3 regions of the Collimonas sp. PA-H2 genome follow, and region 2 is predicted to be linked to each of the others. Evidence: predicted binding sites of a transcription regulator. Region 2 holds the regulator's gene; each other region holds the start of a gene.
What was found. The regulator sigma-54, encoded in region 2, starts transcription at its own class of promoters, with help from an activator protein. The targets are predictions, from matches to a motif close to TGGCANGNAANCTGCTTT.

Region 1 (7,737 bases), 860 kb from region 2:
GCTGGAAGCCATTGAAGCCGCTTGAGAATTTTCCCGGCCGCTGGTGACCGTGCCACCACCGCCCGAAGAATTACCGTCGTTTGCGCTTTGTTTTCCGTAGCCGAGTGCGTTTTCGTTAACATCACAAGTAAAAGGACGCCATCTATGTTTTTGAGGGTGATAGCGGTATATAGACGCGGTGTCCAGCGCACGCCACTCGTCGTAACCTATCAGCTCTGTCCCTCCTGCACGATTGACGTAGTCAAAATGCATACGAGCAAGTGGATCAATACATCCAGGAACCAGTGCCGTACTACGCCAATGCCGGACCGGCACAAATGGGTCCAGATTGGCCGATGTTTTCGTCACCTGCGCAAACCGCTCGCGCTGATCGCCGCTGTAGCGCTGCATGACCGGCGAGCCGTCGAAGGCGAAGAAAGTATCCAGCAGCGGCACGGTATCGACCTCGACGCTGCCGTCATTGACGTAGTTAGCGTTCGCCACCTGCTGCATCAGGTCTTTGCGGGCGATCGGCAAGGTCGCCAGCATGGTGACCTGGGACGCCTGCAAGATCGCCTTGGCGGCATCCGATGCGATCACCATCGCCTCAGCGGCGACTTGCACCGCTTCGCTGACCATTTCCACGGTGCCGATGATGTTGGCGTAGTACAAAGCGAAGCACACCGGGATGTATAAGGCCATGCCCTTGGCCACCGGTTCTGCTGTGTAATAGGTTTCACAACCCAGCTGCGCCGTGCTTTCGGCGTGGGTCTTGGTGTACTGGGCCCATGAAGAGAGGCTGACCATTTGTGCAATGGTCACCTCGTTGGCTACCATCGCCCGGTTGGTATAGGCGATGTAGTTCAGCGCTCGTGCGTGCATCACCCCGGCGCTGTAGGCGACAGCGTCGGAGGTATTGACGAGCTTGGTTTTTTCGCGGGAAAGCTGACCGGTGTTAAAAAGGAAGAAAAGCGCGGCCAAGCCACCTATGAGGACAAAAATCCCATAGATGAGCGCTTGGCCCTGCTGAAATCGCCTCCCCTTGAACGCTGGCCAGCTTCGGCGAAAGCTGGCGCGTGGCATGATGCTTGGTACGCTATAGAGTTCTGGCTAAGTCTTAGCGAGAATTGTCGTTAGTGTATTTGTCCAGGCCTTTTTTCTTGGTGCCTTCGGCTGTAGCCTGAGTGGCTGCGCCTTGGGCTGCTGCAATTGCTGCGCCGCCGGATTGGCCGGAAACTTCGTTGGCAATACCTGCGGTCTGGCTACGGATTGTTTGGCCGAAGAATTGATAAACAGCGATCGCAGCGACGGCGATCAGTGCAACGATGATGATGTACTCGGTCATGCCTTGACCGCGCTGTTTATTTTTGAATGTAAACATCTATGTATTACTCCCCAATTTTTTAATAAATAAAACAACAATCGCGCAACCTGATATCGGCTACACATTTTTTTTGGCACCCTGTTACAGGTGCTTTTATTACAAAATTCCCTCTAGGAAAGATGTTGCCCATTTAAAAATGTTACGTCAAGAAATGTAATTCTTTATGTCAATATTAGTTGTTATTTGTTAACAGGCAATTCTTGACAATTTGGCAGTGATCGGCATTGCCGGCGTTTTGGCACATCTGCCGCAGTGGCAGCGCAAAAGCCGCAGCGGCGCGCCGTTTTTGGCCCATTTACAGCCTATTTGCGGGACGCTTGCGAGCGCAAGAACGCTGCCACTCTGGCAAACAAAGTTAGCCAAGGCATAACTGATAGGCGTTACAGAAGATGCAAGTCCTCACTTACCCATAGGGTCTTGATGTAACGTTTTGTAATGCGTACTTGGGTTTAAGCTGGTTTTAATTTTCACCCCGTATGCTGGATTTCGTCGGCACACAGAAGTCAAAACCGCACCTGCTCGTATCCCGCAGCCTGGGGAAAATACTCGGAGGAAGCATCATGAATAAGCGCACTCTTCTCGCACTCAGCGCATTGCTTGCCGCTACGCTAGCCGTCAATGCCAGCGCAGCTCCCACTGCTGTCACCAAAGGCGTGGCCACCTATATGTCCGGCGGTATCGGCGTCGATGAATCGACCCTGATACAGCAGGAAGCAAAGAACTATCCGCTGGAATTAGAGTTCCTCATCAAAGCAACGCCCAAGGATGAATATGCTGCCGATATCCACGTGAAAATCAACGATGCGAGCAACAATGTCGTGCTGGATACCGTTTCCAATGGACCGTTTTTCCTGGCCAAGCTGCCTGCCGGCAGCTATCACCTCGCAGTCGCCAAGAAAGACCAGGTGAAAGAACGCAAGATCGCGATTACGCCAGGATCGCATCAGCACATCATGTTCGAATGGCTTGAATGATTACCTGGCCAGCAGCAAATTATGTGACGCTATCAGTTGGCGGCAGGTGATATATAAAAATTTTATGAGCTCTTAGAAGAAATGCATTGCCTTGATCAGTATTTAGCACGTGACAAAAATGGCCTGTGGCGTACTATGTAAATGCATCGAGCGCAAAAATTCTTTTAGTACTGAAATATGTCTGTCAAAACAGAAACATATGCCTCAGAAAAGGAGCTGAAAAATAATATTTTCACTAGCTGGCTTGAAAACTGCTTATTCGATCATTACCTTCTGTCCTAACTACCGGGAGCGCATATGAACCTGATTTATAACAGTGACCAATACAGCGTCGTCGAATTTGGTGCCGATGAACAACGCGAAGCTTTACGTTTCGGCGGCTATGAAATCGTCGATAAATCGTTCAAGCGCGAGATTTTTATTGCTGGTGCCTTGGCTGAATTTTTTCGTAAAGGGGTCGAAGATCTGATTGCGACCGAGCCGAGCATCGAGGATATCGATGCTTTCCTGGGCAACTATGACTCGATGATGAGCCAGCCCGTTACCTTGCAATAACCCAGCTACTGTCCAATTCGTTCCAGCCAGCCCGAGATTGCCGATAACTACGGCAAGCCGGGCGGGATGCTTGAGGTATATTGCCGTACCTTTCACATTGCATCCGGTACGTCGATATGTATGCCAATTCCAGCCCTATCCATAGCGCCCAGAGCGGCATCCACGAGCAGCTTGCGGCCACCGTCGCCAGGCACGCCTCGCACACGTTTCAAAAGCCCGTCAGTCCTTACAATCAAAGCGCATTCGACGACAGCATCGCCGCCTGGCGGGCGGCCGGCAGCCCGCCCCTGATCCTTGATGCCGGTTGCGGCGTCGGCTTGTCGACCATGCACCTGGCGGCGCAGTACCCTGATCATTTCGTCATCGGCGTCGACCAGTCCGCCGACCGGGTCGGCCGCAACACGCTATGGCCGGGCCCGGCAGCGCTGCCGCCCAACTTCATCCGCATTCGCGCCGACCTGGTGGATTACTGGCGGCTGCTGCTGGCGGCGCGGATTTTTCCGGCGCGCCACTATCTGCTGTATCCGAATCCCTGGCCGAAGATAGGCCAGCTCAGCCGGCGCTGGCACGGCCATCCGGTATTCCCGACCATCGTTGCGCTGGGCGGGATCCTGGAATGCCGCAGCAACTGGCAGATCTATGTCGAGGAATGCGCCAGCGCCCTGCAACAGTTAAGTGGCCTGGCGGTCGGCTGCGAGCCCTATCTGCCGGCGCAGCCGATCACCCCGTTTGAAAGCAAATACCTGGCGTCAGGCCATCAATTGTGGCGCTGCCAGGTGCTGTTCGCCTCTGCCGACAACCCCTGAAAAGAAAATCCCCGCAAACCGTGACGGTTTGCGGGGATTTTTGCGAAGCGCTTAGATTTCCACCTTGGTGCCCAATTCGACCACCCGGTTGATCGGGATATGGAAAAAGTCGGACGGCTTGGCGGCATTCTGATACATCCAGGCGAACAGCTTTTCGCGCCATAGCTGCATGCCGGGAATCTTGCTCGGGATCACCGTATCGCGCGCCAGGAAGAACGAGGTATCCATGACGTCGAACTCGAGGCCGAACTGCGCCGTCGTCAAGGCCATCACGGTTTGCACGTCAGGCGCTTCCTTGAAACCGAAAGCGGCGCGCAAGACGTAGACATCGCTGCCCAGTTCCTTCAGGGTCAGGCGCTTGCTGTCTTCGACAAACGGCACATCCCAGATGCTGATTTTCAGGAAGAACACACGCTTGTGCAAAATGCGGTTGTGCTTCAGGTTATGCAGCAAGGCGACCGGCACGGTAGTCTTGTTGCCGGTCATGAACACCGCGGTGCCGTCGACCCGGTGCGGCGGATGCGCCAGCAAGCCTTCGATGAAAGGTTCCAGCGGGATCCCTTCATCCTTGCTGCGTTCACGCAGCAGCATGCGGCCGGCGTACCAGGTCATCAGCAGGAAGAAGGCGATGGCGCCGAGCAGCAGCGGGAACCAGCCGCCGTCGACGATCTTCAGCAGATTGGCGGCAAAGAAGGCGAAATCGACAATGAAGAAGGCGCCGATGACCAACGCCACCAGGAAAGGATTCCACTTCCAGACCGTGCGCATGACCACCGCCGCCAGCACCGTGGTGATCAGCATGGTGGTGGTCACCGCCACGCCGTAAGCCGCGGCCAGGTTATCGGATTTCTTGAAGGCCAGCACCACGCCGACCACCAGCAGCAGCAGCATCCAGTTGATCACCGGCACATAGATCTGGCCGCGCTCGTCTTCCGAGGTGTGCAAGATGCGCATGCGCGGCACAAAGCCCAGCAGGATGGCCTGGCTGGTCAGCGAGAACGCGCCCGAGATTACTGCCTGCGATGCAATCACAGTGGCAGCAGTCGCCAGGATCACCATCGGCAACAGCAAGGAGTCCGGCACCATCAGGTAGAACGGATTCTGGATGGCGGCCGGATTGACCAGCAGGTTGGCGCCCTGGCCGAAGTAGTTCAGCATCAGGCAAGGCATGACGGTAAACAGCCAGGCAAAGCGGATCGGCCGGATGCCGAAGTGGCCCATGTCGGCGTACAGGGCCTCGGCGCCGGTCAGCACCAGCACCACCGAACCCAGCACCACGAACGCTTGCAGCGCGTGCTGCTGCATGAAAGCATAAGCGTAGTAAGGATTGATCGCCACCAGGATTTCCGGCGCCTTGATGACGTTGTAGACGCCCAGCAAACCCAGCGAGACAAACCACACGAACATCACCGGGCCGAACAATTTACCCACCACCGTGGTGCCGTGCTTCTGGATCAGGAACAAGGCAATCAGGATCACCAGCGACAGCGGCAAGACATAACGCGTCAGCCCCGGCGTGGCGATTTCCAGCCCTTCCACCGCCGACAGCACCGAAATCGCCGGCGTGATCACGACGTCGCCATAAAACATGCAGGCGCCGAAGACGCCCAGCATCATCAAGGTCTTGGCGCGCTTGGAACCGTTCTTGGCGGTGCGCAGCGACAAGGCCATCAGGGCCAGCACGCCACCCTCGCCGTTGTTGTCTGCGCGCATCACGAACAGCACGTATTTCAGCGAAACCACAATGGTGATGGCCCAGAACAGCATCGAGATGATTCCCAGTACTGCGTTCGGCGTGAATGGAATGCCATGGTCGGTGCTGAAACATTCTTTCAGCGCGTACAGCGGACTGGTGCCGATATCGCCGAACACGATTCCCAGGGCAGCCAGCGTGATGATGTGTAGACGGGGTGACTTGAATCCAGGCTTGCTGCTGGTTTGCGTTGTACTCATGTTTTCTCTCATCTTATTAGTAAGGCCCCGTCAGGGAATAAGTTGAACATTTGTGCTGGCCGTAGCTGGCGCGCTGCTGCGTTGCCCGCCCAAATGCCCAACTTATTCCCTAACGGGACCTAAGGGCAAGTCCGGCCATACCCCAAGCCTGCTTACTTCAATTTGATTGCTTTTTTTAAACTATTTGCCGCATTGCGCAAGGTGGCGGATTTTACTATCGAACCCTGTGCGGGAACTAATTTCTCGCAGCGCCGCCGTTGCTAAAATACATCCTCGCCCTGGCATTTTTGTGCCTATATTCCGGGCTCATATAATGCAATACCTGCCTCCTGGAAACAGGGTAGTTCTCACCCATAACAAAAAAACATTAGGCACATCTTATTCTTACCTAGGCATCTTTTAAAGCCAAAGCCCGTTCGTACAGGGCATTTTTCTTTTGCCCGGTGATTTGTGCGGCCAAGGCAGAGGCTTGCTTGATCGACAATTCCGCCAGCAGGATCTGCAAGACCCGTTCGCCCTCGGCGCTGTCGTCAAGCGCCACCGGCGCCGCTTCAACCAGCACCACGAACTCGCCCTTCTGCCGGTTGGGGTCGGCCGCCAGCCAGGCTGGCGCCTCGCCCAGGGGGCAGCGGTGGACGCTCTCGAACAATTTGGTCAGTTCGCGCGCCAGCACGATGCGGCGTTCCGGCCCGAATGCCTGCAACAAGGCGTCGACGGTTTCAACGATGCGATGCGGGGCTTCGTACAGCACCAGCGTGGCGCTGGCGCCGGCCAGGCCGGCGAGTACGATCTCGCGCTGGCGTGCCTTGCTCGGCAGAAATCCAATGAACTGGAACTGGTCGTTGACCAGCCCGCTGACCGACAGCGCGGTCACGGCGGCCGACGGCCCCGGCAGCGGCAAGGCACGCAAACCAGCATTCAGCACGGCGTCGACGATGCGGGCGCCTGGATCAGACACCGCAGGCGTGCCGGCGTCGGACACCAGGGCGATCCGTTCGCCTGCCTGCAGGCGCGCCACGATCTTTTCCGCCACTTCCCGCTCATTGTGCTCATGCGCCGCCAGCAAGGTCTTGGACAAGCCGTAGCGTCCCAGCAAATGGGCGGTATTCCGGGTGTCCTCACAGGCCACGGCGTCGACCATCGACAATACGTGCAAGGCACGCAGGCTGATATCGCAGACATTCCCGATCGGTGTGGCCAGCACATATAATGTGGACGCGGGATACGCTTGCTGCGCCACCTCGTCCAAAATCACGGGGTTGATGAAGGCGCTGGCAGATTGATGAGTCATTGGGGAGTTATGAATGTTATATAAATGGGCCAAGCTGGCTAAATGGGTCAAGCTTGCGCTAGCGGCGGGTATCCTGTTGAACGGATTGTGCCCGCCTGCGCTGGCAAACACAACCTCGGTCGACGTCACGGCTGCCGATGCCGACGCCAATGTCATCCCGCTGGCCAGCATCGCCCTGCTGCTGCCATTGCGCTCAGGCCCGCTGGGCGCGGCCGCCGATGCGGTCCGCAGCGGCTTCCTGAATGCCTACGAACGCGACAAGAGCGGCCTGGAAGTGACCGTGATCGAAGCCGCCGACACCGCCGGCGACATGCTCGCCGCTTACAGCGCCGCCAGCCAGAAGTACGACATCCTGGTGGGACCGCTATCGCGTACCGGCCTGACCGCCATCCTCCAGAACGGCCGGGTGGACAAACCGACGATCGCCCTGACCCAGCCGGACTCTGCCGGCGCCTTGCCGGCGCAGCTGCTGCCGGTGGGCCTCTCGATTGAAGCTGAAGCGCGCCAGGTGGCAAGCTGGGCCGGCGCCGACTACGCGCCGGGCAAAGTGCTGGTGCTGAGCACCAGCGCTGCCTGGCAAAAACGCGTCGCCAACGCTTTCGCCCAACAGATCCAGGGCAGCGGCCTGCATGCCGACATGGTGACGCTGAATCTGGAAAACGGCGTCTTCAACGCCGATGCCCTGACCCAGCTGCAGCAACGGGTGGAGGGCGACATGCCACGCCTGCTGTTTGCCGCGCTGAATGCCGACCAGACCAGGCAGATACGCAACGCTATCGGCGACCAGACCCCGAT
Region 2 (7,737 bases):
CGCGCCCTGGCAAGAAAACTCAACAAGCTTTTCATTGATTCCGACCACGAAATCGAGGCGCGCACCGGCGTCTCGATTCCCTTGATTTTCGAAATCGAAGGGGAAGAGAGCTTCCGTCAGCGCGAGACTGAGGTAATCCGTGACCTGAGCGCCCGCAGCGGCATCGTGCTGGCGACCGGCGGCGGCGCCATCATGCGTGCCGAAAATCGCGAATACCTGAAAACCCGCGGCACCGTGATCTACCTGCGTGCCAGCATCCACAACATCCTTCAGCGCACCAGCCGCGACAAGAACCGTCCCCTGTTGCAAACCGCCGATCCGCGCCGCCGGCTGGAAGAGCTGTCGCGTCAGCGCGAACCGTATTATCGTGAAGTTGCCGACATAGTCATCGATACCGGCCGACCTAACGTACAATTCCTGGTACACAGCATTTTGAGCCAGCTCGATGTGCAGGCCGGCGACCTTGTGCAAGAGTCCGGGCAGGCGCCGCAAGCAGGCGACGGCAAGCCCGGCCAAAATAGCAATCTGTCTTTTCAATCACCAAGTCTTTTTATGAACCAGCAGTCCACACCTTCGGCCCCCGCGCCGGCCATCACGCTCCAGGTAGAACTGGGCGAGCGCAGCTATCCGATTGAAATCGGACCATCCCTGCTGGCTGACCGCGAGCGTATCGCCCGCCTGATTGCCGGCAAGCAGGTGGTGGTCGTGACCAACACAGTCGTCGCGCCGCTGTATCTCGAACGCGTCAGCCAGACTCTGCGCGACGCCGGCAAGAGCGTGCTGGAAATCGTGCTGCCGGACGGCGAGGAAGAAAAGAACTGGGCCAGCCTGATGCAGATCTTCGATCGCCTGCTGGCCGCCAAATGCGACCGCAAGACCACCCTGATAGCCCTCGGCGGCGGCGTGATCGGCGACCTGACCGGTTTTGCGGCCTCCGCCTACATGCGCGGCGTACCCTTCGTGCAGATTCCGACCACCTTGCTGGCGCAGGTCGATTCCTCCGTTGGCGGCAAGACCGGCATCAACCATCCGCTCGGCAAGAACATGATCGGCGCCTTTTACCAGCCGCAGGCGGTGATCGCCGACACCATGACCCTGTATACTTTGCCAGAGCGCGAGCTGTCCGCCGGTCTCGCTGAGGTCATTAAATACGGCGCCGTGATCGACGCTGAATTTTTCAAATGGATCGAAAACAATATCGATAAGCTGATGGCGCGCGATAACGCTGCGCTGGCCTACGCGATCCGCCGTTCCTGCGAGCTGAAAGCCGACGTCGTGCGCCAGGATGAGCGCGAAGGCGGTTTGCGCGCCATCTTGAATTTCGGCCATACCTTCGGCCACGCGATCGAGTCCGGCCTCGGCTACGGCAAGTGGCTGCACGGCGAAGCGGTCGGTTGCGGCATGGTGATGGCGGCTGACTTGTCGCATCGGCTCGGCCACATCACGGCCATCGACAAGGAACGCGTGTGCGCGCTGGTGCGCGCCGCCGGCCTGCCGACCGAGGCGCCCAACCTCGGCGCCCAGCGCTGGCTGGAGCTGATGCAGATCGATAAGAAAAACGAAGATGGCCAGATCAAGTTCATCCTGATGAAACCGCTGGGCGGCCACCTGATCGCCACCGCACCGCAAGAGGCGCTGCTGGCGACGCTTCAGCAACTTGCCTCCGGAGACCTGCCGCAATGAACCACGAAACGTCTCTCGCTCCCTATGCCGCACATTCTGCGCAATCGCGAGGACGTTTGTTTGAAGAGGAGTCGCCCGGCTCGCGTACTGAATTCCAGCGCGACCGCGACCGCATCATCCATTGCACTGCCTTCCGCCGGCTGGAATACAAGACCCAGGTGTTCGTCAACCACGAGGGCGACCTGTTCCGCACGCGCCTGACGCACAGCATCGAAGTCGCGCAAATCGCCCGCTCGATCGCGCGCAACCTGCAATTGAACGAAGATCTGGTGGAAGCCATCTCGCTGGCCCACGATCTCGGCCATACGCCGTTCGGCCACGCCGGCCAGGATGCCTTGAATGACTGCATGGAGGTCCATGGCGGCTTCGAACACAATCTGCAGAGCCTGCGGGTGGTCGACAAGCTGGAGCAGCGCTACGGCGCGTTTGACGGCTTGAACCTGATGTTCGAGACGCGCGAGGGGATCCTCAAGCATTGTTCGCTGGCCAATGCCAGGAAACTGGGCGATATCGGCCAGCGCTTCATCCAGCGCAAGCAGCCGACGCTGGAAGCGCAGGTCGCCAACCTGGCCGACGAGATCGCCTACAACAATCACGATATCGACGACGGCTTGCGTTCCGGCCTGCTGACCCTGGAGCAGATGAACCAGATCGATTTCTATGCGCAGCACAGCCGCCAGGTCGAGCAGTTGTTCCCGGGCCTGGGCGGGCGCAGGGCGATCAATGAGACCATCCGGCGCATGATCAATGCCTTGATTACCGACCTGATCCAGACTTCGCAGCAGCGCATCCTGGATGCCGGGCTGCAGACGGTCGACGATGTCCGCAATGCGCCGCCGCTGATTGCCTTCTCCGACGGCATGGCTCAGCAAGCCGCCTTGCTGAAACGCTTCCTGCGCGAAAACCTGTATCGCCACTACCTGGTCAACCGCATGACGGCCAAGGCACGCCGCATCGTCGCTGAACTGTATGCCTGCTTCAGCGCCGAGCCATCCTTGTTGCCGCCCGACTATCAGCTTGCTCAGCGGGAATCGGAACAGCAGCAGGCGCGCGCGATTGCCGACTATATCGCCGGCATGACCGACCGTTATGCGATCCGCGAGCACCGGCGCCTGTTCCTGGTGGATGAAGGACATCTGTAGACTCTGCCCGGCAGGTATTTTTCTTTCTTGATTTGTTTGCAACAAATTGGGTTAGACTTTGGCTTATCCATTTAATTTTTTCAAGGACCATCATGCGGCCTCTATATCAAACAGCAATCACATTGAGCCTGGCGCTGACAGCGTCGGCGGCGCTGGCCCTGTCGTTGGGCGACCTCAGCAACCAGGATGCCAGCAGCGGCCTCAAAGCCGCCCTGCAAAAAGGCGCGGATGTGGCGGTGTCCAAGCTGGGCGTCGAGAATGGTTTCCTGAATAACGACAAGGTCAAGATCGGCTTGCCCAGCGTGCTGGATAAAGCCATGCCGATCTTGCGCATGACTGGCCAGGGCCAGAAGCTGGATGACCTGGTGGTGTCGATGAACCACGCCGCGGAACAGGCGGTGCCGCTGGCCAAGCCTTTGCTGCTGAATGCGGTCAAATCGATGTCGGTGACCGATGCCAAGAATATCCTGACCGGCGGCGACACCTCGGTGACCGATTTCTTCAAGCAAAAGACATCGGCGCAGCTGGGCCAGAAATTCCTGCCTATCGTCAAAGGCGTGACCGACCGCAACGGCTTGTCGGCGCAATATAACGCGGTCATGGGGCAGGTCGGCAAGACCGGCATGGTGCCGGCGCAGCAGTCGACGGTGGAAGGTTATGTCACGCAACGTGCACTGGACGGCTTGTACACCATCATCGGTGAAGAAGAGAAGGCGATACGCCAGGATCCGGTTGGCGCCGGCAGCGCCATCATCGGCAAGGTGTTCGGCGCCCTCAAATGAACGTCGTGCAAAAACGATAATATGATTTACAGATAAATTTGCAAATGAGTTTGCAAATAAGCGGGCTGGAAATAACAAAGGGCGCATTAACTGCGCCCTTGTTCATTCTATCGGCGCCAGCTAGTCAGCTGCAGCGCCCGGATTGGCGGCCGTTCAGGTCGTGGCGGGGAGTTCTTCCGGCAGGTGCTTGATCGCATCGTGCTGGTGATCCTGCATCTTGTCCTTGTACTTGATGACCTGCCGATCGAGCTTGTCGACCAGGGTATCAATGGCGGCATAAAGATCGTGGGCAATGCTTTCGGCATGCAGATCTTTTCCCTTTACGCGCAGCGTGATGTCCGCTTTCTGGCGCTTTTCTTTTTCAGTGATTTTGTCGACGCTCAGGATCACGCTGATATCGATGACCTGGTCGAAGTGGCGTTTGATACGCTCTAGTTTGCTTTGTACATATTCGCGAATGGCAGGGGTTACCTCGAGGTGATGCCCACTGATGGTGAAGTTCATACAGCGCTCCTATCAAGAATATTGCTGGCGGTTCTGAACAGACTGCGTTGAATCTTTAGGCGAACAATCTACAAGAGACTGGGACTGTTCTGGCAAGAGTCGCTAAATAACAAACAGCCGTAATGTCCGAACATAGCAAGGGTAAGCTTAACAATCAAACCAGAAAAAACTACAAGGCCTTGCGCAGATTAACAGACGGAATTTTTAGTGCTTCGCGATATTTTGCGACGGTGCGGCGGGCTACCACCATACCTTGTTCCGCAAGCATGTCGGCAATCTTGCTGTCAGAGAAAGGGTTTCTTGAATCTTCCGCTCCTATGAGTTGCTTAATGAGTGCCCTGATTGCTGTTGAGGAAGCCTCTCCACCTGCCTCAGTAGCAACATGGCTGCCGAAGAAATACTTCAGTTCAAACATCCCGTGGGGAGTGAGCATGTATTTCTGAGTGGTTACACGTGAAATAGTACTCTCGTGTAGACCCAGTGTATCAGCTATTTCGCGCAACACAAGCGGCCGCATGGCGACCGCGCCATGGGAAAAAAAGTTCCGCTGGCGTTCGACGATCGCTTGTGCGACGCGCAAAATGGTGTCGAAGCGCTGCCGCATATTCTTGATCAGCCACTTGGCTTCCTGCAGCTGCGAAGTGAGTGCGCCATCGCCCTTGCTCTGCTTCAGGATGTTGGCATATAAGACATTTACCCTGAGTCTTGGCATGACGTCATTGTTCAGCATCACCTGCCAGCCTTGTTTGCTGCGCCTGACGATCACGTCCGGCACCACATAGTCGGAGGCGTTGGCGGCGAACGGTGCGCCGGGGTGGGGATTGCACTGCTTGATGACGGCTTGCGCTTCGCGCAGGTCCTCGTCGTCGCAATCCAGGGCTTTCTTGATTTTATTGAAATCGCGCTGCGCAAACAGCGCCAGGTGATCTTGCACAATCGCCAAGGCCAGGCGGCGCGTGACGAATGGCACTTTGACAAAACGCTTGATCTGCAAGGCCAGGCATTCCGGCGCGTTGCGCGCGCCGACTCCTGCCGGATCGAAGCTCTGCACCATCTTCAGCGCCATCGACAATTCTTCGACGGCGATCTCCAGCTCGGCCGGCAGACGCTCCAGGATTTCTTCCAGCGACTCTTCCAGATAGCCGTTATCGTCCAGCGCATCGATCATCAGCTCGACCAGCGCGCGGTCGCGCAAGTCGTGCATGGCTTCGCGCATCTGCTGCAACAGATGTTCGCGCAGCGTCGTTTCATGCGCCTCCAGCTGCGGCCGCGCATCTTCATCGTCCGAGGTTTTCGCGCTGCGCGAGATGTCGTCGAAACTCCATTCGCTGTCGGCATTGTCAGTGCTGCTTTCAGCCGCCGGCGCTTCGGCGCTGGCTTCGCTCTCGGTCGGCGAGCTGCTCACTTCGCTGTCGCCGGCCGGCGCTTCCATGGTCGACGCAGTGCCGCTGATGGCGCCGTCCGCCAGCAGCCGCACCGAATTATCAAGCGGATCGTCGACCCGCTCCAGCATCGGGTTGTCCGACAGGATCTGTTCCAGTTCCTGATGCAACTCAAGCGTGGAAAGCTGCAGCAGACGGATCGACTGCTGCAGCTGAGGAGTCAGCGCAAGATGTTGAGAGGTGCGTAGCTGGAGTGATTGTTTCATGGCTTCCGTGCGGACAATTCACTTCTGTTATTTGTTGTACGGAGTTTAAGTACCGCGCTGGCAAGGCGAATTAATCTGCCTGCATTTACATCGTTCTCACACCGTGAAACTACATGCGGAAATGCTCACCCAGATAGACCCGCCGCACCGACTCGTCGGCGATGATGTCGTCCGGACTGCCGCTGGCCAGCACGCTGCCCTGGTTGATGATGTAGGCGCGGTCGCAGATGCCCAGCGTTTCGCGCACATTGTGATCGGTGATCAGGACGCCGATGCCGCGTTCCTTGAGGAAGCGGACGATGCGCTGGATCTCGATCACGGCAATCGGATCGATCCCGGCGAACGGCTCATCCAGCAGCACGAAGCGCGGATTGGTGGCGAGCGCGCGGGCGATCTCGACGCGCCGCCGTTCGCCGCCCGAGAGCGACAGGGCCTGGCTCTCGCGCAGCTTTTCAATCTGCAGCTCGTGCAGCAGCTTGTGCAGCTGCTCATCGATCTCGGCCTTGCCGAGCGCCTTGCCGTTGGGACGTTGCAGTTCCAGCACGGCGCGGATATTGTCTTCCACCGTCAGCTTGCGGAATACCGATGCTTCCTGCGGCAGGTAGGACAGGCCCAGCACCGCGCGGCGATGGATAGGCAGGCGCGAAATGTCGACGCCGTCTAGGTCGATTTCGCCGCCGTCCGAAGGCACCAGGCCGACGATCATGTAGAACGAGGTGGTCTTGCCGGCGCCGTTCGGACCCAGCAAGCCGACCACTTCGCCGCAGCGCACTTCGAGCGAGACGTCATGCACCACCTGGCGCGCGCCGTAGCTTTTTTGCAGGCCCTTGGCGATCAGCGTGCTAGGGGCGCTCATGGCGCCGCCTTTGGCCGTGGCTGGATGACGGCGCGGATGCGGCCGGCGCCAGGCTGGCTGACGCCGTTGACGGTGTTGTTGACGGAATAGAATTCAGTGCGGCTGTCGTAGGAAATGAACTCGCCGTTGACTTCGTCGGTCGGTTTGTCGCCTTGCAGGCGGCGCATCTGGGCCTTGGAAAACAGCTTGGTGATTTCGGTCTTGCCGTCGTATTCGATGCGTTCGGCGTGGCCGTCGATCCACAGGTCCGGGCCGCCGTCGCGCTTTTGCTTGAAAGTGGCCAGCTTGCCCGGCGCCGCATACAAGGTGGCGAACTGGTAGCCGGACGGATCGGTGGTCACCACCACGCGGTCGGCCTTCATGATCAGCGTGCCGCGGGTCAGGACCACATTGCCGGTAGCGACGTTGACCTGCTTGACGTCGTCATAGGTGAGGGTGTCGGAGTCGATCAGGGTCGGCTTCTCGGAATCGGCTTTTTCTGCGTGAGCGACGCCGATGGCGCCAAGCAGCAGCAGAGAGAGAAAAAATATTCGTTTCATGAAAAATCCTGGGTAATGGATAGAGGCCTGCGCATAAATTGTCTTGCTGATCCGCTTATTTTGCCGCCGCACGCGGCGCGCTGCGCAAGACGCCGCTCACCTTGCTGAACAGCTTCAGTTCGCGTGTGGAGTTATTGAAATGCATGCCGGTGCCGTTCAAGGTCGACAGCCCCAGGGTGATTTCCACCGGCTTGTCGGATTCCATGATGTCGTCGTCGGGCAGCAGCAGCAGATATTCGGATTTCAGGTGGAAGTTGTCGGCCAGCGGCGTCTTTGGCCGGTCGGCGTTGACATTCTCGTACAGATGCACCTTGCTGTTGTTGTCTTCAATCATGGCGCGGTTGGCGACCAGGTTCATCGGCGGCTTTTCCTTGTCCAGGCTGTGGATCACCGGCTTTTGCACATCGAAGGAATCGTTGACCGGATTGTGGGTCAGCAGGTCGCCCGAGATGTTGTAGCGCGGCTGGCCGTTGGGCGCCATCTGCACATAGTTGAAATGCTCGACATAGTAATCCGGCTGGGTGCGCGCCGGCTTCGGCAGCAGGTCTTCGGTATTCTTGTGCATGACCTGCAGCAGCCAGAA
Region 3 (7,737 bases), 1.5 Mb from region 2:
TAATGTGTTGCTGGTTTATCAAAACCCGAAAATGCCGCAGGCCGGCTGGCTGGCGACGGCAATCAAGACCGGCGCGGAAATCCGCAGCATCGCCGCCCAGGATATCGGCGCCGAACTGGCCGCCTCCAAAAGCAGCTATCACGACATCCTGGTCCACCTGCCGAAACGCGACGACGACGGTTCGCGCGGCGCCCTGGCGAACGCCGACCTGGCCTTGTTCGCCATCGGCGCCGAGGATAGTCAAGCGGACGGGCTGCTAGCCGCCAGCATGCAAGCTGCCAGTGCGCTCAGGCCGGATTTGCCGCTGGTGGCGCTGATCGACGACAGCCCGGCCGGGCAACAGCTCATGTCAAACCTGTCGGCCAGCATCGACGGCTTGCGCTTTCTTCACCTGTCCGCGACAAAACGGGACGACGCCTCGCTCGGCGCCTTGTACCAGGCGCTCTACGGCCACTGCTGCAGCGCCTGCGCCTGCGCCTGACGGCAGGCGGCAGGCGGCAGGCGGCAGGCGGCAGGCGGCCGCATTCTGGCAGAATTCCGGCCGGATTCAGGCTGGATCGCGGCAGGCAGGAGCAAATCCGCCCGCCATCGGTATTGCAAGGCGATGCACGCAATGCTTGCAAAAAAAGCTCGATACGTGTTCAATCGCCTTATGAAAATTTCCCCTGCACTCCCCATTTGGTCCATTGCGGCCCCGATCGTCGGCTGGCTTTTGCTGGGCGGCGCCGGCTTCAATCTGGGCGGCTTCTATACACTGCTGCTGGTAGCCGGCCTGCTCGGCAGCGTGCTGGCGGCGGTCTACCACGCCGAAGTGGTGGCGCACCGGGTCGGCGAACCCTACGGCACGCTGGTGCTGGCGCTGGCGGTGACCCTGATCGAAGTGGCGCTGATCGTCTCGCTGATGCTGGCCGGCGGCGAGGAAACCACCGGGCTGGCGCGCGACACCGTGTTTGCCGCCATCATGATCATCCTCAACGGCATCGTCGGCATTTGCCTGCTGGTGGGCGCCAGCCGCCACCGGGAACAAAGTTTCGGCCTGCTGGGCGTCAGCGCCTCGCTGGCGACGCTGGCGGCAATTGCGGTGCTGACGCTGGTCCTGCCGAACTACACCTCAAGCGCGCTGGGGCCGTTCTACAGTAAAAGCCAGCTGGCCTTTATCGCCATCATTTCGCTGATTTTGTATGGCACCTTCGTGCTGGTGCAGACCGTGCGCCACCGCGACTATTTCCTGCCGCAGGAAGCCGTCGCCGATGAAGACGTGCATGCGCCGCCGCCATCCGGCAAAGTGGCCGTCATCAGCGCCGGCCTGCTGCTGGTATGCCTGGGCGCGGTGGTGCTGTTGGCGAAGTCGCTGGCGCCGGCGCTGGAAACCGCGGTCGCCAACATGGGTGCGCCGAAGACCCTGGTCGGCATCATCATTGCCGCGGTGGTGCTGCTGCCAGAAGGCCTGGCGGCGGTGCGGGCGGCGCGCGCCAACCGCTTGCAGACCAGTCTCAACCTGGCGCTAGGCTCGGCGCTGGCCAGCATCGGCCTGACCATTCCGGCGGTGGCGATCGTTTCGCTGACCACCGGCCTGACGCTGTCGCTCGGGCTGGACATCAAGTCTACCGTGCTGTTGCTGCTGTCGTTCATCGTCGCCACCCTGTCGCTCGGCACCGGCCGCACCACGGTGATGCAAGGCACGGTGCATCTGGTGATTTTCGCGGTCTACCTGTTCACCACGATTGTGCCTTGATCGCCTCAAAATCCCCCGCAGTTCCATGGCGGAGTTGGCACGAGCCAACTCCGCCGGCATGATTTCCGAAATTTCCTGACGGCGCTCCCCTCCCCGCCTGTCAAATCTCCTGATTTCTGTACGCATTTGCAGCGACCGCCACCAGCCGAACGCCTGTTTCTTTGTTGGCACCACGCTGGTGCGCCTGTTTCGCAGCAAAAACCGCTTTCACCAAATCCGGGCGCAAAGCCTTTCCCTGCAGCCCCGCCAGCTCGCTCAAATTTAAGCCTGGGTATAAAAACCCCCGCTACTCGCCTTGCCAGGCCATTGGCATGCATTCTGCTATGTGGATATGGTAGTCCCAGCATTTCGGTTCCATGCCTGCTGCTACGGCGTGCGCTGCTTTCTTGTTCGTATTTTGTTCTGGCTTCATAGCTGCTTTACAGCTGCTTGTTCATATTTCACTACAGCATAGTTCACTACAGGGAGAGAAAAATCATGTCACGTCGCATCCTTTTGAAAGCTACCGCACTCGGCGCTTTCGCCCTTGCCGCCAGTTCCTGGCTACCGTCCGCCTTTGCCGCGGATACGATCAAGGTAGGCATCCTGCATTCCTTGTCCGGCACCATGGCGATTTCCGAGACCTCGCTGAAAGACGTAGCCTTGATGGCCATCGACGAGATCAATGCCAACGGCGGCGTGCTGGGCAAGAAACTGGAGCCGGTGGTGGTCGACCCGGCCTCCAACTGGCCGCTGTTCGCCGAGAAGGCGCGGCAGCTGATTTCGCAGGACAAGGTTTCGGTGGTGTTCGGCTGCTGGACCTCGGTATCGCGCAAATCGGTGCTGCCGGTGTTCAAGGAACTCAACAGCCTGCTGTTCTATCCGGTCCAATATGAAGGCGAAGAGTTGGAGAAAAACGTGTTCTACACCGGCGCCGCGCCTAACCAGCAAGCGATCCCGGCCACCGAATACCTGATGTCGAAAGAAGGCGGCGGCGCCAAGCGCTTCGTGCTGCTGGGCACCGACTACGTCTACCCGCGCACCACCAACAAGATCCTGCGCGCCTTCTTGCACAGCAAGGGCGTCAAGGATAGCGACATCGACGAGGTGTACACCCCGTTCGGCCATTCCGACTACCAGACCATCGTCGCCAACATCAAGAAATTCTCCGCCGGCGGCAAGACCGCGGTGATCTCCACCATCAACGGCGACTCCAACGTGCCGTTCTACAAAGAACTGGGCAACGCCGGCCTGAAAGCCACCGACGTGCCGGTAGTGGCGTTCTCGGTGGGCGAGGAAGAATTGCGCGGCGTCGACGCCAAGCCGCTGGTCGGCCACCTGGCGGCCTGGAACTACTTCGAATCGGTCAAGAATCCGGTGAACACGGCCTTCATCAAGAAATGGAAAGCCTACGCATTAGCCAAGAACCTGCCGAACGCCGCCACCGTAGTCACCAACGACCCGATGGAAGCGACCTATGTCGGCATCTACATGTGGAAGCAAGCCGTAGAAAAAGCCAAATCCACCGACTCCGACAAAGTCATCGCCGCCATGTCCGGCCAGAAATTCAAAGCCCCGTCCGGCTATGAACTGGAAATGGACGCCACCAACCATCACCTGCACAAACCAGTGATGATCGGCGAGATCAAGGCGGACGGACAGTTCAACGTGGTCAACAAGACCAAGACAACGATCCGCGCACAACCGTGGAGTCCGTATATTCCGGGGAATGAGGGCAAGCAGAAGCTCTGATCGCTGGAAGGCTTGGTTTTTTTGAAGGCGAATGCCCGCCGTATGTACTCCGTGGCCCGTTAAATGGGGTCAGAGTAATTTACGGCGATAAGGCTGCCGTAAAAAAACTCTGACCCCATTTAACTGCGTGGGGTTGCCGTTGCTTTTGACGTTGCTTTTGACGTTGCTTTTGACGTTGCCGTTGCCGTTGCCGTTGCTTTTGACGTACCCCGCATTGAGACGTTGCCAAATCCGGCGCGTGTCAGCCGGGAATTGTGAGGGGCATGTTTGAGCCGAAGGCGAGTTTTGCCCCTCACCCGGCTGATACGCGTCGGATTTGGGGACCCGACCGAAGGGAGGGCAACGGCTTTGCGGTCGCCTTCTTTTTGGTTACTTTTTCTTGGCGAAGCAAGAAAAAGTGACTAGCTGCCGGGCTACCCCCGGCTAGCATCCACGGAGTAGCTACCGTTTTAGCAACGCACAGATCGTTCTTCGCATGCAGCCGCACTTACTCCGTAGCCCGTTAAATGGGGTCAGAGTAATTTTCGCAAAAGGCCGCGAAAAAAAACTCTGACCCCATTTAACTGCTTTTGTGGCGGCGCTAAAGCTGCTGTTGATGCGACGCTATAACTGCTTTTCAGGTGGCGATAAAAATACTGATGAAAATCTCACGAAAAATTCTTCTCGCCGTAGCTCTCTGCATGCAGGGCCTGCTCGCCCATGCCGCGATCGACCCCGCCCTGCTCAAACCGCTGGCCGGCGACGACCCCGACGCCCGCATCGCCGCCGTCAACCAGATCGCCGCACTGGCCAATGACGACGCCCTGAAAATCCTCAACGCCCTCAACAGCGACGCCCTCTACGCCCGGCCCGACGGCACCGTCCTCATCGTCGACGATACAAAGGCATTCAACCCGGCCACCGGCCAGACCCTGGCCACACCCGATGACGCCGACGGCATCAGCGTCAACAACCGCCTGCGCGGCGTGGTCGAAGGCGCCCTCTCGGGACTGAAACTGTTCTCCCCGAACCGCAAGCTGCGCATCGCCGCCGCCACCGACCTCATGAAAACCGCCGATCCGGCCCAGATACCGCTGATCAGCACAGCACTCCATAAAGAAAGCGACCCCGAGATCCAGGACATCCTGCAGCAAGTCATCGCCACCGCCAACCTGCACTCGCCCGACGCCGCCACCCGCAAAACCGCAGTGCAAACCCTGGCCGGCAGCACCAACGCCAACATCCGCCCGGCCCTGCAAAACCTGCTCAACAAGAACCCCGACGGCAGCTACATCGAAGCCGACCCCGCGGTCCGCATCGAAGCCGTGCGCACCCTCGGCGTGCTGGACCGCCACCTGGCCACCGTCGACTTCATCGGCAAGGTGTTCTACGGCATATCGCTCGGCAGCGTGCTGCTGCTGGCCGCGCTGGGCCTGGCGATCACCTTCGGCCTGATGGGCATCATCAACATGGCGCACGGCGAACTGCTGATGATAGGCGCCTACACCACCTATATGTGCCAGCTGCTGTTCCGCCAGTACTTCCCGGCGGCGCTAGACGGCTACCTGCTGGTCGCCCTGCCGGCCGCCTTCATCGTCACCGCCGCCGTCGGCATCGTGCTGGAACGGCTGGTGCTGCGCTGGCTGTACGGCCGGCCGCTGGAAACCCTGCTCTGCACCTGGGGCATCAGCCTGATCCTGATGCAGACCGTGCGCTCTATCTTCGGCGCCCAGAACGTCGAAGTCGCCAATCCTAGCTGGATGTCGGGCGGCGTCACGGTGCTCGGTTCGCTGGTGCTGTCGTATAACCGCATCGTGATCATTTTCTTTGCGCTGTTCGTGGTGCTGGCGGTGTGGCTGATCTTGAACAAGACCCGGCTCGGCCTGTTCGTCCGCGCGGTCATGCAGAACCGCCGCATGGCGGCCTGCGTCGGCGTTTCCACCGGCAAGATCGACATGATGACCTTCGGCCTCGGCTGCGGCATCGCCGGCCTCGGCGGCGTCGCCCTGTCGCAACTGGGCAACGTCGGCCCCGACCTTGGCCAAGGCTATATCGTCGACTCCTTCATGGTGGTGGTGCTGGGCGGCGTCGGCCAGCTGGCCGGCACGGTGATCGCCGCCTTCGGGCTGGGCGAGGTCAACAAATTCCTGGAGCCGATGGCGGGCGCGGTGCTGGCCAAGATCGCGATCCTGGTGTTCATCATCGTCTTCATCCAGAAACGCCCGCAAGGCCTGTTTGCGCTGAAAGGCAGGAGCGTCGAATGAAAACCGTATCCATGCAAATCTCCATGACGCAGACACCGTTGTTCTCGCGTCCGGCCTGGATCGGCATCGTCGTCTGCTGTTTGATCTTGGCGCTGCTACCGATCCTGAACCTGGCGTTCCCCAGCGGACACACGCTGCATATCTCCAGCTACACGGTGGCGCTGGTCGGCAAGTTCATGTGCTACGCGATGGCGGCGCTGGCGCTGGACCTGGTGTGGGGCTACACCGGCATCCTGTCGCTCGGCCACGGCGTGTTCTTTGCGCTGGGCGGCTATGCCCATGGCATGTACCTGATGCGGGCCATCGGCCGCGACGGCGTCTATCAAAGCAACCTGCCGGATTTCATGGTGTTCCTCGACTGGAAAACCTATCCGTGGTTCTGGTCGCTGACCGACAACTTCTGGTACTGCATGGCGCTAGTGGTGCTGGTGCCTGGCGTGCTAGCCTTCGTGTTCGGTTACTTCGCCTTCCGCTCGCGCATCAAGGGCGTCTATTTTTCGATTATTACCCAGGCGATGACCTTCGCCTTCATGTTGCTATTCTTCCGCAACAATACCGGCTTCGGCGGCAACAACGGCTTCACCGATTTCAAGCGCATCCTCGGCTACTCCATCACCGCGCCGTCGACCAAGGCGGTGCTGTACCTGATCACGCTCGCCTTCCTGTTCGGCGCGCTAGTGCTGTGCCGCTGGATCGTGACCTCGAAACTGGGACGGGTGCTGCAGGCCGTGCGTGATTCCGAATCGCGCCTGATGTTCATCGGCTACAACCCCTTGTGGTTCAAGCTGTTTGTCTGGACCTTGTCGGCGGTATTGTGCGGCATTGCCGGCGCCCTGTATGTACCGCAGGTGGGCATCATCAACCCTTCCGAGATGTCGCCGGCGAATTCGATCGAGATGGTGATCTGGGCCGCGGTCGGCGGCCGCGGCTCGCTGCTCGGCCCTATCATCGGCGCCTTCTCGGTGAACGGCCTGAAGAGCTGGTTCACCGGCGCCTTCCCTGACCTCTGGCTGTATGCGCTGGGTCTGATCTTCATCCTGGTGACGCTGTTCATGCCGCAGGGGATCCTGGGATTGGCGGCGCATCTGAAAAACAAACTGAAAAGCAAACCCGCAAGTCAGCCTGAGGCTGAAGCCAGCGGCAGCAAGGAGGCGGCATGAATCAGCCTGTCAACCCGCGCATCAGCCCGATCTACGACCCGGCGCATCCATCGGAGAATGTCGACAACACGCTCCACGCCGACTACGGCACTTCGTATGCGCGCATCAAGCCGGAGGGCGTCGACACCACCCACGGCGCCATTCTCTATCTGGAAAACATCACGGTGTCGTTCGACGGCTTCAAGGCCTTGAACAATCTCAACCTGGATATTTCGGTCGGCGAGCTGCGTTGCATCATCGGCCCCAACGGCGCTGGCAAGACCACCATGATGGATGTCATCACCGGCAAGACCCGCCCTAGCGCCGGCACCGCCTTCTTCGGCCAGAGCATCGACCTGACCAAGCTGACCGAGTACGACATCGCCCACGCCGGCATCGGCCGCAAGTTCCAGCGGCCGACGGTGTTCGAGCAGCACACCGTGTTCGAGAACCTGGAGCTGGCGATGAAGATGGACAAGCGCGTCAAGACCACCTTGTTTTCGCGCCTGAACTCGGAACAGGTCGACAAGATCGACGCCTGCCTGCGTCTGATCCGCCTCAACGGCAACGAGCGGCGGCTGGCCGGTTTGTTATCGCACGGGCAGAAGCAGTGGCTGGAAATCGGCATGCTGCTGATGCAGGAGCCGCAGCTGTTGCTGCTGGACGAACCGGTAGCCGGCATGTCCGATGCGGAAACAGCGCGCACGGCGGAGCTGCTCAACGAATTGCGCGGCAAGCATTCGATCATGGTGGTCGAACACGACATGGGCTTTGTCGCCGAGATCGCGCAAGAAGGCAAGGTCACAGTGCTGCACGAAGGCTCGGTGCTGGCAGCGGGCAAGATGTCGGAAGTCCAGGCTGACGAACGGGTCATCGAAGTCTATCTTGG

Region 1: BCF11_RS09135 (DUF3567 domain-containing protein) is a predicted target of sigma-54. The motif match lies at 2,578-2,595, and genes of this name have one in related genera.
Region 3: urtA (urea ABC transporter substrate-binding protein) is a predicted target of sigma-54. The motif match lies at 2,043-2,060, and genes of this name have one in related genera.

The regions. Positions count from the first base shown of each region.
Region 1 covers NZ_PDBX01000001.1:2,015,503-2,023,239, forward strand. Annotated here, with positions in the region: gene BCF11_RS09120 (pilus assembly protein TadG-related protein) at 1-1,062, opposite strand, end outside; gene BCF11_RS09125 (hypothetical protein) at 1,097-1,360, opposite strand; gene BCF11_RS09130 (carboxypeptidase regulatory-like domain-containing protein) at 1,924-2,337, shown strand; gene BCF11_RS09135 (DUF3567 domain-containing protein) at 2,635-2,892, shown strand; gene BCF11_RS09140 (tRNA (guanosine(46)-N(7))-methyltransferase TrmB) at 3,009-3,698, shown strand; gene BCF11_RS09145 (potassium transporter Kup) at 3,750-5,651, opposite strand; gene rsmI (16S rRNA (cytidine(1402)-2'-O)-methyltransferase) at 6,040-6,942, opposite strand; gene BCF11_RS09155 (penicillin-binding protein activator) at 6,956-7,737, shown strand, end outside.
Region 2 covers NZ_PDBX01000001.1:2,871,672-2,879,408, forward strand. Annotated here, with positions in the region: gene aroKB (bifunctional shikimate kinase/3-dehydroquinate synthase AroKB) at 1-1,683, shown strand, start outside; gene BCF11_RS13080 (deoxyguanosinetriphosphate triphosphohydrolase) at 1,680-2,825, shown strand; gene BCF11_RS13085 (DUF4197 domain-containing protein) at 2,918-3,607, shown strand; gene hpf (ribosome hibernation-promoting factor, HPF/YfiA family) at 3,761-4,111, opposite strand; gene BCF11_RS13095 (RNA polymerase factor sigma-54) at 4,281-5,759, opposite strand; gene lptB (LPS export ABC transporter ATP-binding protein) at 5,869-6,615, opposite strand; gene lptA (lipopolysaccharide transport periplasmic protein LptA) at 6,612-7,154, opposite strand; gene lptC (LPS export ABC transporter periplasmic protein LptC) at 7,210-7,737, opposite strand, start outside.
Region 3 covers NZ_PDBX01000001.1:4,326,714-4,334,450, reverse strand. Annotated here, with positions in the region: gene BCF11_RS19950 (hypothetical protein) at 1-481, shown strand, start outside; gene BCF11_RS19945 (calcium:proton antiporter) at 653-1,735, shown strand; gene BCF11_RS28040 (hypothetical protein) at 1,836-1,994, opposite strand; gene urtA (urea ABC transporter substrate-binding protein) at 2,213-3,466, shown strand; gene urtB (urea ABC transporter permease subunit UrtB) at 4,105-5,709, shown strand; gene urtC (urea ABC transporter permease subunit UrtC) at 5,733-6,869, shown strand; gene urtD (urea ABC transporter ATP-binding protein UrtD) at 6,866-7,737, shown strand, end outside.